DNA from 3 places in the Ideonella sp. genome. Region 3 is predicted to be linked to each of the others. Evidence: predicted binding sites of a transcription regulator. Region 3 holds the regulator's gene; each other region holds the start of a gene.

Region 1 (5,735 bases), on a different contig from region 3:
TCGAAGCTGATCACCCGGCGCTGCGTCTTCAGCGCCGCGACCCAGCCCTCCCAGGTGTGCAGGCTGGCCGAGGTGCCGTGGATCAGCACGATCGGCGCCTGGTCGTTGCGGGGGCCCTCGTCGCGCAGGTGCACCATCTGGCCCTTGACCTCGACGAAGTCCGACGGCGCCGGCGCCCAGCGCGCCACCAGCGTCTCGACCGGCCGGTCGGGCGCGCGGGCCAGCGGCACCGCGATCGCGGTCAGCATCAGCAGCACGCCGAAGGCGCGCCAGAGCAACATCATCATGCGGCGATCTCGTGGGGGGTTTCGGGGTGCAGGTCGGTCGCCAGCTCTTCGCGCTCGTCGAAGACGAAACAGCGGCCATGCCAGTGCGGGGCGCCTTCAGTCTGCTCGAAATAGCGCAGGATGCCGCCTTCCAGCTGGTAGCCGTGCTCGACGCCCAGGGCCTGCATCACCAGCGCGGCTTTTTCGCAGCGGATGCCGCCGGTGCAGTAGCTGACCACCGTCTTGCCGGCCAGCTCTTCGCGGTGCGCGGCCAGGGCGGCGGGGAAGTCGGAAAACCGGTGCAGGCGCCAATCGAGCGCGCCGTCGAAGGCGCCGGCATCGACCTCGAAGCCGTTGCGGGTGTCCAGCATCACCACCGGCCGGCCGTCGTCGTCGTGGCCGGCGTCGAGCCAGCGGGCCAGCGTGGCCGGCGCCACCGCCGGCGCACGCCCGGCCGAGGGCCGCACGGCCGGCATGTTCATGCGGATGATCTCGCGCTTGACCTTGACCTTCAGGCGCTGAAACGGCGGCGTCTCGCTCCAGCTTTCCTTGGCGTCGAGCCCGGCGAACGGCGGGTCTTCGCGCAGGCGGGCCAGCCAGCCGCGCAACGCGGCTTCAGGCCCGGCGAGGAACAGGTTGATGCCCTCTTCGGCCAGCAGCACCGTGCCCTTCAGGCCAGCGGCCAGCGCATCGTCGTACAGGCGTTGGCGACGTGCTTCGAGCGCATCCAGCGTCACGAAGCGGTAGGCAGAGACATTGAGCACGGCAGCCGTCATCGGCGGATTCTAGGTGGCCGCCCCGGGCCGGCGCGCCCAGACCGCGCCCGCGCGTCGCGCGCCACCGCCGCCGTGAAACGCGCCGCGCTGGCGCCTGACTCAGGCCACCGGGGTCAGGTCCGGCGCCGGTGCCACGTCGAGCACGCCCGGGCTGCCGCCGCCCAGCAGAAGTTGCGGCAACTGCAGCAACCGCCAGTGCCCTTTGTCATCGGCGGCCAGCAGCCACACCTCAAGCGTCCAGCCGTGCCGAGGTCTCGGCCTTCAGCGCCTCCTTGCGCTCCTGCATCTGCTGCCCCAGGGCCTTCAGGTCGAGCTTGCTCGACGCCTTGGCCTTGGGGAACATCTCCGACTGCTCTTCCTTGACGTGGTGCTTCACGTATTCGGACAGCACCTTGACGCGCGCGTCGTAGTCTTCGCCGTCCGGCTCGGCCCCTTCGATCTGCGCGATCAGCGTCTTCAACGTCTCGTGCTCGACGCGCGCTTCCGGCACCAGCTCGGCGTCGTTCAGCGCGGCCTTCACGGCCGGGTAGAAGATCTCTTCCTCGATCTGCGCATGCACGGTCAACTCCATGCAGATCTGCGCCACCAGGCCTTTCTTCTTGTCTGGCGAGCGGCTCTTTTCGTATTGCTCGAACAGCTCGCTGACCAGCTTGTGATCGGCGCGCAGCAGCGCGGTGGCGTCGACTTTGGTGTTCGTGGTGCGGGTCGAATTCTTGCGTTCCATGGCGATGGCTTTCAGGGTGGGTTGAGAAACAGGGTGGTGGCGATGCCATGGCAAACCATGTGCCACGCACGGCGCCCGGGCGGCGCTCAGGGGCCCCCGGGTGTGGGATGGGCCCGATGGACTTGACGCGCGTCAACGCCTAGCCTCGGCGCATGAGCCCTGAATCGCTGCCGCACGACGCCGACCCCGCGCGAGGCGCCGCCACCCCCACGCCGGGCGACGCCCCGGCCCGGGTCGACGTGGCCCTCACGCCGCCGCTGAACAAGCTGCCCTGGTCGGCCCCCTGGCATTGGCTGGCGCTGGGCTGGCGCGATTTCACGCGCGCACCGGCGATCGGCCTGTTCTATGGCGCGGCGTTCGTGCTGATGGGCTGGGCGCTGATGCTGGTGTTCCAGCGGGCACCGGCGTACACGCTGGCCTTGTCGGCCGGCTTTCTGCTGCTCGGCCCGTTCCTGTGCCTGGGGCTCTACCACGCCAGCCAGGCGCTGGAGCGCGGTGAACGCCCGTCGCTGCGGGCGTCGCTGCAGGCCTGGCACATGCAGACCGGCACGCTGGCGATCTTCGGCTTCGTGCTGCTGGTGCTGGAGATGCTGTGGGGCCGCGCGTCGCTGGTGGTCTTTGCGTTGAGCTTCGACGGCATGCCCGACTTCCAGGGCTCGTTGCTGGCGCTGCTGGCACCCGACAACCTGAACTTCGTCATCGCCTACCTGCTGGTGGGCGCGGTGTTCGCCGGGCTGATCTTCGCGATCAGCGTGGTGTCGATGCCGATGATCCTCGACCGGCCCACCGATGCGATCACCGCCGGCCTGACCAGCCTGCACCTGGTGCTGACCCAGCCCGGCGTGATGCTGCTGTGGGGCGCGCTGCTGACCGTGACGGTCGTGCTGGCGATGCTGCCCGGCTTTGCCGGCCTGCTGGTGCTGGGGCCGGTGGCCGGCCATGCCAGCTGGCACGCCTACCGCCAGGCAGTGGGCCGCGACGAGCCTTCACCCACCACCTGAGCCGCGCGGCTGCAGGCTTTGGCCGATGCACCCGGCCCAAGAATCCAGGCGGCGCCCCAAAACGGAACCGGTTCCAATTTCAGTCAGAATAGCGGCTTCGAGGGCTGGCCGCCGCCTGCCCGGCCCGCCGTCAGCCCGTTTCCCGACTGTCGACCATGACCGCTCGTTCATCTGCCCTGGCCCTTGCCCTGTCCACCTGCTGGCTGCTGGCAAGCGGCCCGGTGCGTGCGGGCGACACCCCTATCGCCATGCCCACGCCCACCGCCCCGCCCCGCAGCCTGCAGGTCTTCACCACCGCCCAAGGCTCGCCCCAGCGCCTGGCCCTGACCGCCACCCTGCCACTGGGCAGCGGCGCCCAGCCGCCCGAGGGCGACGTGTCGGTCTTCGTCAACCCGGCCCTGCGCTTTCAGACGCTGCTGGGCATCGGCGGTGCGGTCACCGATGCCGCGGCCGAGGTCTTTGCCAAACTCTCGCCGGCGAAGCAGGACGAGCTGCTGAAGGCCTACTTCGACCCGGCCCAGGGCCTGGGCTATTCGCTGCTGCGCACGACCATCCACAGCTCGGACTTCAGCAGCGCCAGCTACACCTATGTGAACAACGGCGACGCCGCCCTCGCCTCGTTCGACATCGCGCCGGACCGGCGCTACCGCCTGCCGCTGCTGCAGCGCGCGCTGAAGACGGCCGCTGCCGGCGGCGGCAGCGTGACCACCTTTGCCAGCCCCTGGAGCGCCCCGGCCTGGATGAAGGACAACGCCAACATGCTGCAAGGCGGCAAGCTGCTGCCGCAATACGCCGGCGCCTGGGCGCTGTACTTCACCAAGTTCATCCGCGCCTACGAGAAAGAAGGCGTTCCCATCTGGGGCATCACGGTGCAGAACGAGCCGATGGCCAAGCAGACCTGGGAGTCGATGATCTTCACGGCCGAAGAAGAGCGCGATTTCCTGAAGAACCACCTCGGCCCGACGATGCAGCGCGAAGGCCTGGGCGACCGCAAGATCATTGTCTGGGACCACAACCGCGACCTGATCACGCACCGCGCCCACACGATCCTGGGCGACCCGGAGGCGGCGCCCTATGTCTGGGGCGTGGGCTTCCATTGGTACGAGACCTGGGCCGGCGGCGAGCCGATGCACCGCAACGTGGCCGCCGTGCACGAGGCCTACCCGAAGGTCAACCTGCTGTTGACCGAGGCCACGGTCGAGCGCTTCGACCCGGCGCGGCTGCAGTGGTGGCCGAACGCCGAGCGCTACGGCAGCCAGATGATCGCCGACTTCAACAGCGGCGCGGTCGGCTGGACGGACTGGAACATCCTGCTCGACGAGCGCGGCGGCCCCAACCACGTCGGCAACTTCTGCTTCGCACCGGTGCATGCGGACACGAAGACCGGCGAGCTGACCTACACCCCCAGCTTCGCCTACCTCGGCCACTTCTCCAAATTCATCCGCCCCGGGGCTCAGCGCGTCAGCGCGGTCAGCAGCCGCAGCACGCTTCAGACCACGGCCTTCGTCAACCCCCAAGGGCCCACGGGTCGCCAATTGGCGGTGGTGGTGATGAACAGCGGCGATGCGGCCGTCAGCTATCGCCTGCAGATCGGCGCCCAAGAGGTGGCGCTGACGATCCCCGCCCACGCCATTCAGACAATTGCCGGCTAGATGTCCGGGGCACCGCCAACGAAGGCGGCGTTCAGATCGTCAATCTGACTGGAGTCTCCCGCTCGGCGGGAGGCTGGAGGGTGCGCCCATTCATACCGGAGCTCCCTCGTGGAGGGGGCTCGGGGGAGCCGAACATACAGCCGCAGGCTAGGAGCCTTCGCGGCGCCTGCCGCGAAGGCTCCTAGCCTAGATGAACTCGCGCTCGCGCAGCCACTTGGTCGCGACCCACTTCTCGCCTTCGATCACCGGCGCGCCGCCGTGCAGCGTCTTGGTGCTGGCGTGCGGGGCGTGGTAGCTGAAGAAGACCGCGTTGCCTTTGATCGGCGCCACTTCGAGGCCGACATCGGGGAAGGTGGTGCCGCCGCCCTTCTCGGGCGTGTTGAGGTACATCACCAGCGTGCCCACGCGCTGGCCGCCGCGGGCCAGGATGGTCGGCGTACCAGAGTGCACCGGGTCGAAGTAGTCGTGGTGCGGCTTGTACTCAGCGCCGGGCCGGTAGTGCAGCACCTGCAGGCCTTCGCCGTTCTTCACCGGCCAGTTCAGCAGCGCGCCGATGCGCTTTTCAATGCGCTGGCACAGCGCGTTCTCGCCGCGGTTGAAGAACATGCCTTCGCTGGTGCGGGCGGTGTTGACCTCGCTGCCGCCGGTCTCGTTGACCACCGTCTCCGAGCGCACCAGGCGCGGGCGCGACAAGGCCACCAGCTCGTCGCACTCGGCGTCTGTCAGCAGCCCGCCGAACACCACCACGCGCGGCAGCATCATCGACATCAGCACCCGCACCTCGTGGCCATCGGCCATCAGGCGGGTGGTGGATTCTTCCAGCGAGGGCTCGGGCAGGCTTTCGCGCCCAGGGATCGGCTTGCCCTTGGCCTGCAGGTGCTCGGTCAAGGTGACCTCGAGGGCTTCGATCGCCACCTCTTCCGGCCAGCCGCTGTTGCGCATCGCGGCCAACACTTCTTCGGGCGGGAAACCCGATTCGGCCTGGGCCACGATCCAGGCGCGCAGTTCAGGGGTGATCGAGGGGGATATCGTCGTCATGCCCCTATTCTTGCAGCAGTTTGGCGGCCCCTCGACGCCCGGCGGCGACGCTTTTGCAGCCGGGCGTATCCCCCACGGGGCCGTTGGTCGTCAGGCCGGGCTGACGAGCTTGAACGCGTGCACCCAGTCGTTGCGCAAGAAGCCGGGGATGCACCACAGCATGCACAGCGGCTCGATCGCCCGGGCCGCGGCGGCCACGCCCATGTCGGCGCTGTCCCAGCCCACCTCGGCCAGCAGCGTGGTCACGGTGGCCTTGGCGCCGGCGTCGTCGCCGCAGA
Region 2 (5,735 bases), on a different contig from region 3:
CATCGCCACCGCCGTCAATCCCAGCGACTACCGCTCGTATTCGTTTCGCTTGACGCCGCGTTGATCACGCGCTGTCACGCGCACTGAAGGCTTCGAGCAGGCCGCAGGCCCGGCATCCCGCCGGCCCGCGGCCTTTTTCATCGGCAGCTCAAGGGTAGGTCGTCACCGTCGAGGGCACGGTGTTCTGCCCTTGCGCCGGGGCGCCGGTGTTGTTGACCACGTGGTCGATCACGCCGACACCGCCCAGTGACACGGTCGACAGGCTGTGCAGCTTCACGCCCGCCACGTCCGGCACCTCGAAGCCACGATCGGCGTGGATCGACGAGTTGACGTTGAAGTAGCAGTAGCTGCCCAGGCCCCAGGCCTCGTGGCTGGTGACCTTGTCGTTGACCTTGTAGGCCGCGTAGCCGTTGGCGCCGGTGCGCCAGGCGGCCTGGGTCGGCGGGTCATACGGCATCTCGTTCTGGAAGAAGTAGGTGCGGCCGCCGTTGCCGTTCCAGCGCACGTTGTACTTCTGGTAGTGCTCGACGAACAGGCCGTAGGCCGTCACGTTCTTGCCGTTGACGATGACGCCGGTGGCCGCGGTGTTGGTGGTCCAGCCCACGCCGGTGCCGTGGTCGGCACGCCAGGCCCAGACGTGGTCGATCAGCACGTCGTCGCTGTTGACCTCGAGGCTGGTCGCGGCCTTGCCGACACCGGCGCCACCGATGCGGAAGAACACGTCCTGCACCGAGGTCGGGTTGGCGGCGTGCGAGCCAGCGGACTTCTTCGGTCCCAGCTGCAGCAGCACCGGCGACTTGACCGGGCCGGCATCGAACAGCAGGCTGGCGATCTTGACGCCGTCGACGTCGGCGACCTTCATCGCGGTCACGCCGTTGTCGGGGATCAGCGTGGCATAACCCAGGCCCATCACGATCGTGTTCGCCTTCTTGACCGACAGCGTCTGGTCCAGGTGGTACACGCCCGGCGTGAACAGCAGGTGCATGCCGGCCTGCAGCTGCGTGTTCAGCTGCGCCGCGGTAACGCCCGGCTTGGCGATGTAGAACTTCGTCAGCGGCACGGCCTGGCCCGGCGTCTGCCCGGTGGGCGACCAGGTGGTGCCGGCCGAGTTGTTGCGCAGGAAGGGCACGAAGACCTGGTACTCGCCGGCGCCGTCGATGTAGAGGTACGGCTTTTCGCGCGTGACCGGGCTTTGCGCGATCGTCGTGTAGACCGGGTTCGGGAAGCTGTTGGCCGGCGCGCCGATCACACCCGTGAAGACCATGTTCCACACGCCGTTGAGCCAGCTGCCGATCTGGCTGTCACGTGTGAACCACTGCTGCTGCGAGTAGGGCTGCACCTGCGCGTCGATGCGCGAATCGGCGATGTAGCCGCCGCTGGCCCAGCCGTAGTTGGTGGGCGACAGGTTCAGGTTGCCCTTGACCCAGACCCGGCGCATCGGCGCGGCCTGCGCCACGGCCCAGCGGGTGCCGCCGTTGATCGGCGTGACGCTGACGTTCTCGACCGAGCGCCAGAAGTTCTGCGTCGCGTTGCCGCCGAACCAGCCGGCATCGACCGTGACCGCGTCGATCGCCACGTCCTGCGGGTGCTGGCCCACGCCCATCACCGAGGTGTAGAAGCCGACGTTGGCGTTGACCTGGTAGCGTCCGGGCTTGAACATCAGCGCATAGCGCTGCGTGCCGAACTGGTTGGTCTCTTGCTGGGCAAAGATCTGGTCCAGCTTGGCCTGCACGGTGGCCGTGCTCATCGTGTTGTCGAAGATCACGACGTTGGGGCCCAGGTCGACGGCGTGCGCCGACGATACCGACAGCGCGGCAAGCGCCGCGGCACAGATCCAGTTCAGGCCGCCGACATGCGTCGGCCGGGCTTGTCTCATGTTCATGAACTCTCCTCGTTTGATCGGGCGAGCGTGTCGCCCCGTGTCTCGTCCAAACCAACACTCGATCGACGCATTCGATGCAGGCGGCCGCCCTACCGGCCGGCCGACCCATTCTGATTGAAACCGCTTTCACGGTTGGCCACAATTTGGTAACGAGGTCTCTCGGCAGGAACAGGGTTTGTGCGGAGAGGGCGGGGCGGGCAACGCTGCGGTGAAGCCGCACCGCTGCGGGCGCGGCGTGCCGCACGGGGCTCGCCCGCCTACGCTGGCGTCACAGGTCCACGTGGCTGCCGGCGGCCGGGGCCTCGACCGCCCAGCCGAACTGCTGGGCGATCGTGTCGGCAAAGCCGCAGGCGGTGCTGGCCTCGCCGTGAACGACGAAGGTGCGGGCCGGCGGCGCCTTGAAGTGGCCCAGCCAGCCCAGCAGCGCCGCGCGGTCGGCATGGGCCGACAGCCCACCGATCGTGTGCACGCTGGCGCGCACGGCGTGTTCTTCGCCCAGCAGCCTGACGCGCTTCTCACCATCGACCAGGCGCCGGCCCAGCGTGCCTTCGGCCTGGAAGCCGATGATGACGATGGCGCACTCGGCGCGGCCCAGGTTGTGCCGAAGGTGGTGCTTGATGCGGCCGGCATCGCACATGCCGCTGGCCGCGACGATGATCGCGCCCGCCTTGATCTGGTTCAGCGCCATCGACTCGTCGACGCTCTTGGTGAAACGAAGGCTCAGCCCTTGGGGCGGCGAGCGCCGCAGCGCCAGCATCTCGCGCGTCTCGTCGTCCAGGAACTCGGGGTGCGACAGCGTGATCGCGGTCACCTTGTCGGCCATCGGCGAATCGACGAAGACCTGCATCGGCGGCAGCCGGCCCTGGCGCCGCAGGTCGGCCAGCAGGAACAGCAGCTCTTGCGTGCGCCCGAGCGCGAAGGCCGGGATGATGATGTTGCCCTGCCGGCGCCGCAGCGTGTCTTCGATCACCTGCGCCAGCTCGTCGATCGTCTCTTGCAGCGGGCGGTGCAGGCGGTTGCCATAGGTCGACTCGACCAGCAGCACGTCGGCCTGCTCGATCGGCGTGGCGTCGCGCACGACCGGCCGGCCGGGTTGGCCCAGGTCGCCGGAGAACACGAGCTTGCGTGTGCGGTCGGGCTCGGTCACCCAGACTTCGAGGATCGCCGAGCCGAGGATGTGGCCGGCGTCGCGAAAGCGGCAGCGCACCGCCTCATGCGGCTGCACCTCGGTGTCGTAGGCCACGCCTTCGAGCTGTTCGAGGCAGGCTTCGGCCTGTGCCACGGTGTACAGCAGCTCGGGCACCGGGCCCGGCCGGCCGCGGCCGCGCGCATGGTCGCGCTGCGCACGGGCCCAGTCCGACTCCTGGATGAAGGCACTGTCCAGCAGCATCACCGACAGCAGGTCGGCCGTGGCCGTGGTCGTGAAGACGGGCCCGCGAAAGCCGAGCGCACACAGCCGCGGCAGCAGGCCGCTGTGGTCGATGTGTGCATGGGTCAGCAGCACGAAGTCGATGTCGCGCGGCTCGAAGGGCCAGGGCTGCAGGTTGCGCTCGCGCGCCTCGCGCCCGCCCTGGCGCATGCCGCAATCGACCAGAAAACGCAGTTCGCCGCTCTCGACCAGAAAGCACGAACCGGTCACCTCTTGGGCAGCGCCGATGAAGCTGATTTTCATGATGGTGTGCAAGCCAGGATCATTGCATCGTCTCACAGCATGCCAAGTTGTCCAGCTCACGAGCCGTGCGGCGCTCCCTGGCCGGAATTGACGAACCTCAAGCTCTCCCGCCGCCTTTGGACGGACCATGAGATGGCATGAAGTAGGGGTTGTACATGCGGGCAAAGACTGGTGTGGGCGTCTGGCCGGCGCCAATGGCGCTCGTGGCGACACTCTTCGGTGTGACCCCTGCTCAAGCCTCCGAGGCCTTGGTGTTCGCCGTCGCCAAGCTGCCGCTCAGCATGCCCATCTATGTGGCCGAGGCAAAAGGCTACTTCTCTGCCGAGAAGCTGGACCTTCAGATTGCCGATTGCGATATCGGGCGTCAATGCCTTGACCGAATGCTCAAGGGGCAGGCGCAACTGGCGACCAGCGCCGATTCGCCCATCGTCTTCGCCAGCCTGAGCGGGGCGAAGTTCTCGATACTGGCCACGATGGCGACGATGCACAACTTCAGCAAGATCATTGCGCGGCGCGGGCTCGGGATCGCCAGCGTGGCCGATCTGCAGGATCGACGGGTCGGCACTTTCGTGGGCACCTCAGCCCACTACTTCCTGGAGATGAGCCTGCTGACCGCGGGTGTCGATCCCGTGCGCGTGAAGATCGTCCCTGTCGAGTCGTCCAGCGTGGGGCCGTCTCTGGCGTCGGGCGCCGTTGATGCGCTGGCCGTTTTCGAGCCCTTTGCATCCAGCGTGCTGAACAACCAAGCGCAGCAAGTGCGAATGCTGCCCAGCAATGGCGTGCAGACCGATACATGGAACGTCGTGGCGGCATACGCCCTGCACGGTCAACGCGACGCTGAACTGCAAGGGCTTTGCCGCGCGCTGGACAAGGCCATTCAGTTCATTGCCGAAAGCCCAGAAGAGGCGCGTGCCATCTTGCGTCGCCGGCTTGCGCTGGACACCCCCACCGTAGACGGGGTGCTGAAAGACATTGACTTCGAGCTGGAGCTGCGTCAGTCGTTGATCACCGGCCTGGAGGGGCAGGCACGGTGGGCCGTCCGCGGCGGCCTCGCCACCGGCAAGACCCCCAACTTCCTCGAGTATCTGCGGCCTGAGCCCCTCAAGCACGTTCGGGCCGGCGCGGTAAGCATCGTCCGCTAGGGTCTTCGCACCATGCGGCTACGTTCTCAGTTTGTCGTCCTTGCGAGTGTGGCCGGGATCGTTGGGGTCATTGCCTTGGTGACGCTCACATGGTCAGCACGGGAAGCCAGCCGTGTTGCGCTCGAACAGGAACTTGCGACGACCACAGCACGCGAGGTGACGGGGCTGTTGGTTCTCACGCAGGACTACTTGCTGTACGGCGAACCCCGAGCGCGGCAGCAGTGGCTGGCGCGCTATCAGCTGCTTGCCCAGGCCAATGCCGCCAGCTTGGCCGTGGAGATGAAGCGTGAGCACAGTCAAACCCCGGGTGACGATGTGGCGAGCCTGTCGGAGACATTCGCCCAGCTGACCGACATGTCGAACGTGAGCGGCGGTTCCGCATTGCAGGCCAGGCGCAGGGAGTTGCTGGTGGATCGCCTCCTCACGGGCGCCGAGACCATTGCCGAGAATGCCTACCAGCGTGAAAGAGCCTCTACGCTGCGGCGCAACGCTGCCGAGCAGCGTTTGATGTGGCTCGCCCTCGTGCTGCCATCGCTGCTGGCGCTGGTATTCGGGCTCTTGGGCTGGCATCTTTCGCGACAGGTGCTGTCACCTCTGACGAGGTTGAGCCGATCGATGGACGCGGTGGCGGCCGGCCGCCTCTCGGCCCGCGCCGGCAGCAACGCCAAGGACGAACTGGGCGACCTCTCTCGCCGCTTCGACCAAATGGCTGCCCAGCTCGAGGAGCGCGACGCAGCCCTCAGATCCAGTGAGGCCATGCTGAGGCTCGTGACCGACAACCTGCCGGCCATGATCGGCTATTGGGATCGCAACCTCACCAACCGCTTTGCCAATGCCGATTACAGGCGGTGGTTTGGCAAGTCACCCGAAGAAATCCGTGGTCGCAGGCTCGCTGACTTGCTGGGCCCCGATTTGTTCCAGAAGAACAAGCCGTTCATCGACGCCGCTCTGGCCGGTCAACGACAGGACTTTGCACGCAGCATTCCCGGACCCGACGGCGTCGTGCGTCACAGCCAGGCTGCCTATATCCCCGACGAGC
Region 3 (5,735 bases):
GGGAGCGCCTGGCCCGCAAGGGCGGCAAGCAGACGGTCTGGCTGGCCATCGGGCTGTGGACCGGCTTCACCTTCGTCGGCTACTTCACGCCGATCCGCAGCCTGGCGCAAGAGGCGCTGACCCTGGGCTTCGGCCCGTGGGAGTGGTTCTGGGTGCTGTTCTACGGCTTTGCCACCTACGGCAACGCCGGCTACATGCGCGAGCAGGTCTGCAAGTACATGTGCCCCTACGCGCGCTTCCAGAGCGCGATGTTCGACCGCGACACGCTGATCATCAGCTACGACACGAAGCGCGGCGAGCCGCGCGGCGCAAGGCTGCGCAAGGGCGATCCGGCGGCGGCCACGCAGGGCGCGTGCGTCGACTGCGGGCTGTGCGTGCAGGTCTGCCCGACCGGCATCGACATCCGCAAGGGCCTGCAGTACGAGTGCATCGGCTGCGCCGCCTGCATCGACGTGTGCGACGGCATCATGGACAAGATGGCCGCCGGGCTGCCCCAAGCTGCCGCGTCCACCGCGAGCGGCGGCGATGCGGCGGCCAGGGGGCCTTATCGGCGCGGGCTGATCCGCTACGCCACCGAGAACAGCCTCGCCGAGCACCTGGGCTGGCGCCAGATCCTGCAGCGGGTGCTGCGGCCGCGGGTGCTGATCTACAGCACGGTGATGCTGCTGATCGCCGGGGCCTTCGTGGCCAGCCTGGCGCTGCGCAGCCCGTTCCGGGTCGACGTGGTGCGCGACCGCGCCTCGCTGGCGCGCCTGGTCGAAGACGGCCGGGTCGAGAATGTCTTCCGGCTGCAGGTGATGAACGTGACCGAGACACCGCAGCACTACCGTGTCAGCGCGCAAGGCCTGCCAGGGCTGGCCCTGGCGCGGGGCAGCGAGTTGACGCTCGCGCCGGCCGAGGCAAGGTGGCTGACGGTGGCGTTGCAGTTGCCGCCAGAATCGGCCGCCCAGGTGGGTGCCGGCCCCCACCCGATCGAATTTCGTGTAGAACGTGAGTCTGTCGGGGCTGAGCCGCCGGCGCAGGTGAGCGAGAAATCCAGCTTTGTGGTGCCGCGCTGAGAGAGCGGCACGGTCCAACACTGGCCGCCAACGAAGGTGGCCCAGAGGAGTGAAGCGATGAATGCGACCCGTACGCAAGACCAGGCGCTGCAGGCGCGCGCCTGGTGGCGTGAGCCGATGGTGTGGCTGATGATCGGCGGCCCGCTGGTCGTGGTGGTCGCCAGCCTGGTGACTGCGGTCATCGCCGCGCGTGGGGCCGACCCCGTGCTGAATCTGCAAGAGCGTGGCGGTGTGAGCGAGCGCTCGGCCGCGCCGGACGCGATGACGCCCGCGCTGCAGGCACGCAACCACGCCGCCACCGCCAAGCCCTGATGGGTGACACCGTGGCGCCAAACGGGGGAGCCGCCATGCCCCACCACCACGTGGCAGAGATCGATGTTGCGCCGCCGGTGCGCTGGCTGTGCATCCTCTGGCCGGCCTTCCTGATGGCGGGCGTGCTTGAGATGCTGGTCTTTGCCGTCGTCGACCCCCACCAGCTTTCATGGGCCGGTGCCGATTCGGCAGACTGGCAGCCGACAACCGTCTACTCGGTGGCTTTCCTGTTGTTCTGGCTGGTGATCGCGCTCGCGTCGACGATCACCCATTTCCTGACCCACCCGAACGTCGAGTGAGCGGCGCGCGGCGCCGATGGGCGCCGTGACGGCATGGCGCCCAGCCGGTGGCTTGCGCTCAGCAGGTGGCGCCGTTGACCAGCTGCTGCAGTCCAGCCTGGTTGATGATGCGGATCTGGCGCTGCCTGACCTGCAGCAGCCCGTCTTCCTGGAACTTCGAGAACGTGCGGCTGACCGTTTCGAGCTTCAGCCCGAGGTAGCTGCCGATCTCTTCGCGCGTCATGCGCAGCACCAGCGCCGAGGCCGAGAAGCCGCGCGACTGCAGGCGCTGGGTCAGGTTCAGCAGAAAGGCCGCCAGGCGCTCTTCGGCGCGCATGCTGCCCAGCAGCAGCATCACGCCGTGGTCGCGCACGATCTCGCGGCTCATGATCTTGTGGAACTGGCGCTGCAGGTCGCCGAACTCGCGCGACAGGTGCTCCAGCTCGGCAAAGGGGATCACGCAGACCTGCGAGTCTTCCAGCGCCACGGCGTCGCAGGTGTGGCGGTCGCCGCTGATCCCGTCCAGGCCCAGCAACTCGCCGGCCATCTGGAAGCCGGTCACCTGGTCGCGCCCGTCTTCGGACGAGACCCGGGTCTTGAAGAAACCGGTGCGCACCGCAAAGAGCGACTGGAAAGGCTCACCGGCGCGAAACAGCGTGTCGCCCCGGGCCACGGTGCGGCGCGTGGCCACCAGCTGGTCCAGCCGGGCGAGGTCGGTGCTCGACAAGCCCACCGGCAGGCACAGCTCGCGCAGGTTGCAGCTGGAGCAGGCCACGTTGAAGGCGCCAGCCCGTTCGCGGGCGCGTTCCGTGGCGGCCGCGCCGGGCTCGCGCGGGGGGAAAGGGCAGGGGTCGGCAGTGGGCATGATCATCCTCAACAACGGCGCAATTTTTCGCCGCAGGGGCCCCCGTCGGCTTGCGCCAGATCAAGCGCCGGGCCGGCACTGCGCGGCACGATTGGCCCCATGCCTGATCTGACCGTTGCCCCTGCTGCCGGCATTGCCACTCCCGAGTCGACGCCGGGCGGCCTGCCGCTTTCGTTGTTGCGCCGCTTCGACGTGCCGGGGCCGCGTTACACCTCGTACCCCACGGCCGACCGGTTCGTCGAGGCCTTCGGCCCGGCCGACCTTGAACAGGCCTTGCGCCAGCGCGCCGACGGGGCCTGCGTCGGCGCCCGCACGCCGCTGTCGCTGTACGTGCACATCCCGTTCTGCGAATCGTTGTGCTACTACTGCGCCTGCAACAAGGTCATCACCAAGCACCACGATCGCGCCGCCGAATACCTGCTGGCGCTGCGCGCCGAGATCGCGCTGTATGCCAAGGTGCTGGGTGCGCCGCAGCCGGTGTCGCAGCTGCACCTGGGCGGCGGTTCGCCCACCTTCTTGAGCGACGCCGAGCTCGAAGGCCTGATGGCCGAGCTGAACGATGCGTTTCGCCTGACCCCGAATGCCGAGGTGTCGATCGAGGTCGACCCGCGCACGGTGACCGCCGAGCGCCTGGCGGCCTTCCGGCGCATGGGCTTCAACCGGCTCAGTTTCGGCGTGCAGGATTTCGACCCCGAGGTGCAGAAGGCCGTGCACCGGGTGCAGAGCTTCGAAAGCGTGCGCGACCTGATCCTGGCGTCTCGCGCGCTGGGCTACGAGTCGATCAACACCGACCTGATCTACGGCCTGCCGAAACAGACGCCGGCCTCGTTCGCCCACACCGTGGCGCAGGTGGCCGAGTTGCGGCCCGACCGCATCGCGCTGTATGCCTACGCGCACCTGCCGCAACGCTTCAAGCCGCAGCGCCGCATTGAAGCGGCGATGCTGCCGCCGCCGGGCGACCGGGTGGCCATGCTGTCCGGCGCGATCGCGGGCTTCATGGGCCATGGCTACAGCTACATCGGCATGGACCACTTCGCGCTCGCCGACGACGCGCTGGCCGCCGCCAAGCGGCAGGGCCGGTTGCACCGCAACTTCCAGGGCTACAGCACGCAGCCCGACTGCGATTTGATCGGCCTGGGCGTGTCGGCCATCGGCCGCATGGGCGCCACCTACAGCCAGAACGCGAAGACGCTGCCCGAGTACTACGACGCGATCCGCCACGGCCAGCTGCCCACCGTGCGGGGCCTGGCACTGACCCGCGACGACCTGCTGCGCCGGGCCGTGATCATGGCGCTGATGTGCCAAGGGCGGGTCGAGTTCGAGTCGATCGAGCTGGCCTACCTGGTGAACTTCCGCGACTACTTCCGGGCCGAGCTGGGCGATCTCGCCACCTTCGCGGCCGAAGGGCTGGTCACCGTGGAGCCGGGCGCGCTGCAGGTGACCGCGTCGGGCTGGTTCGTGGTGCGGGCCATCGCGATGGTCTTCGACAAGCACCTGCAGGCCGACAAGGTGCGCGAGCGCTTCTCGCGCATCATCTGAGCCGCCTGCTGCCGCGATGACCGCCGCCCTGGCGCTGACCGCCTTGCTGATGGGGCTGGCCGGCTCGCTGCACTGCGCGGCGATGTGCGGTGCCCCCAGCATGGCCGCCGTTCGCGCCTGCGGCGGCTCGGCGCGCAACGCCTGGTCGGCCTTCCACCTGGGGCGGCTGGCCGGCTACGCGCTGGCCGGCGCGGTGGCGGCCGCCAGCGTGGCGGCCCTGTCGCACTGGAGCCAGCTGAGCCCGGCGCTGCGCCCGCTGTGGGCGCTGCTGCATGTGGCGGCGCTGGCCCTGGGCCTGTGGTTGCTGATCCGGGGTCGGCAGCCCGATTGGCTCGAACGCGCCGGCCGCGGGGCGCAACGCGCGGCGCAGCCCGACGCGCAAGGCTGGCAGCGCATGACCGGCCCGGCCAAGGCCGGCGGGGTGGGGCTGGCCTGGGTGGCTTGGCCTTGCGGCTTGCTGCAGTCGGCGCTCGTGGTGGCCGCCCTGGCCAACAACGCCGCCGGCGGCGCGGCGGTGATGGCGGTGTTCGCCATCGCCTCGGCGCCCGCGTTGGGCGTGGCGCCCTGGCTGTGGAGCCGTTGGGCCACGGCCAATGGCCAGGTGCTCTCGGCCGGCGTGCAGGCCGGCGCCATCCGCCTGGCCGGCGCGCTGCTCGCCGCGGCCTCGGTCTGGGCGCTGGGTCACGACGTGATCCGGCAGATCGCCATCTATTGCGTCGGTTGAGACCGGCAGGCCCCTGGGTAGACCCGCCGGCCCCTGGGGGTGGTCAGCGGACTGACAGGCAGCCTGAACTAGAATTTCAGGTTCCGAAAACCCCTTTCACAAACAGCGACGCGCGGAGCAAAGCGACATGTACCAGCACATCAAGGTGCCCGAGGGCGGGCAGAAGATCACCGTGAATGCGGACTTCTCGCTCAACGTCCCGAACAACCCGATCATTCCGTACATCGAGGGTGATGGCACCGGCTTCGACATCACACCGGTGATGATCAAGGTGGTGGACGCAGCGGTTGCCAAGGCCTACGGCGGCAAGAAGCAGATCCACTGGATGGAGATCTACGCCGGCGAGAAGTCGACCAAGGTCTACGGCCCCGACGTGTGGCTGCCCGAAGAGTCGCTGGCCGCGCTGCGCGAGTACGTCGTCTCGATCAAGGGCCCGTTGACCACGCCGGTCGGCGGCGGCATCCGCTCGTTGAACGTGGCACTGCGCCAAGAGCTCGACCTGTACGTCTGCCTGCGCCCGGTGCAGTACTTTGCCGGCGTGCCGTCGCCGGTCAAAGAGCCGCACAAGATCGACATGGTGATCTTCCGCGAGAACTCGGAAGACATCTACGCCGGCGTCGAGTGGGAAGCCGAGAGCGACAAGGCCAAGAAGGTCATCAAGTTCCTGATCGAGGAAATGGGCGTCACGAAGATCCGTTTCCCCAACACCTCGGGCATCGGCATCAAGCCGGTGTCGCGCGAAGGCACCGAGCGCCTGGTGCGCAAGGCCTTCCAGTACGCGATCGACAACGACAAGCCCAACGTCACGCTGGTGCACAAGGGCAACATCATGAAGTACACCGAAGGTGGCTTCCGTGACTGGGGCTACGCGCTGGCGCAGAAGGAATTCGGCGCCGAGCTGATCGACGGCGGCCCGTGGTGCAAGTTCAAGAACCCGAAGACCGGCAAGGACATCGTGG

Evidence for each region. The regulator FNR, encoded in region 3, switches genes on or off when oxygen is low (the NO sensors DNR and NnrR bind a similar motif). The targets are predictions, from matches to a motif close to TTGATNNNNATCAA.
Region 1: the regulator FNR is predicted to act here: its motif matches at 1,889-1,902, upstream of ACE3SG_RS27735 (DUF2189 domain-containing protein).
Region 2: the regulator FNR is predicted to act here: its motif matches at 3,642-3,655, upstream of ACE3SG_RS05310 (MBL fold metallo-hydrolase RNA specificity domain-containing protein).

Annotation. Positions count from the first base shown of each region.
Region 1 is NZ_JAYSDQ010000030.1:37,899-43,633, forward strand. It holds gene ACE3SG_RS27715 (alpha/beta fold hydrolase) at 1-287, opposite strand, end outside; gene ACE3SG_RS27720 (sulfurtransferase) at 284-1,042, opposite strand; gene ACE3SG_RS27725 (hypothetical protein) at 1,142-1,270, opposite strand; gene ACE3SG_RS27730 (hemerythrin domain-containing protein) at 1,272-1,766, opposite strand; gene ACE3SG_RS27735 (DUF2189 domain-containing protein) at 1,919-2,767, shown strand; gene ACE3SG_RS27740 (glycoside hydrolase family 30 beta sandwich domain-containing protein) at 3,016-4,419, shown strand; gene ACE3SG_RS27745 (2OG-Fe(II) oxygenase) at 4,606-5,457, opposite strand; gene ACE3SG_RS27750 (NADPH-dependent F420 reductase) at 5,548-5,735, opposite strand, start outside.
Region 2 is NZ_JAYSDQ010000003.1:132,337-138,071, reverse strand. It holds gene ACE3SG_RS05320 (hypothetical protein) at 1-64, shown strand, start outside; gene ACE3SG_RS05315 (hypothetical protein) at 149-1,882, opposite strand; gene ACE3SG_RS05310 (MBL fold metallo-hydrolase RNA specificity domain-containing protein) at 2,151-3,554, opposite strand; gene ACE3SG_RS05305 (ABC transporter substrate-binding protein) at 3,710-4,696, shown strand; gene ACE3SG_RS05300 (sensor histidine kinase) at 4,709-5,735, shown strand, end outside.
Region 3 is NZ_JAYSDQ010000026.1:52,035-57,769, reverse strand. It holds gene ccoG (cytochrome c oxidase accessory protein CcoG) at 1-1,058, shown strand, start outside; gene ACE3SG_RS26275 (hypothetical protein) at 1,116-1,370, shown strand; gene ACE3SG_RS26270 (hypothetical protein) at 1,406-1,669, shown strand; gene fnr (fumarate/nitrate reduction transcriptional regulator Fnr) at 1,728-2,513, opposite strand; gene hemN (oxygen-independent coproporphyrinogen III oxidase) at 2,613-4,052, shown strand; gene ACE3SG_RS26255 (sulfite exporter TauE/SafE family protein) at 4,069-4,776, shown strand; gene icd (NADP-dependent isocitrate dehydrogenase) at 4,904-5,735, shown strand, end outside.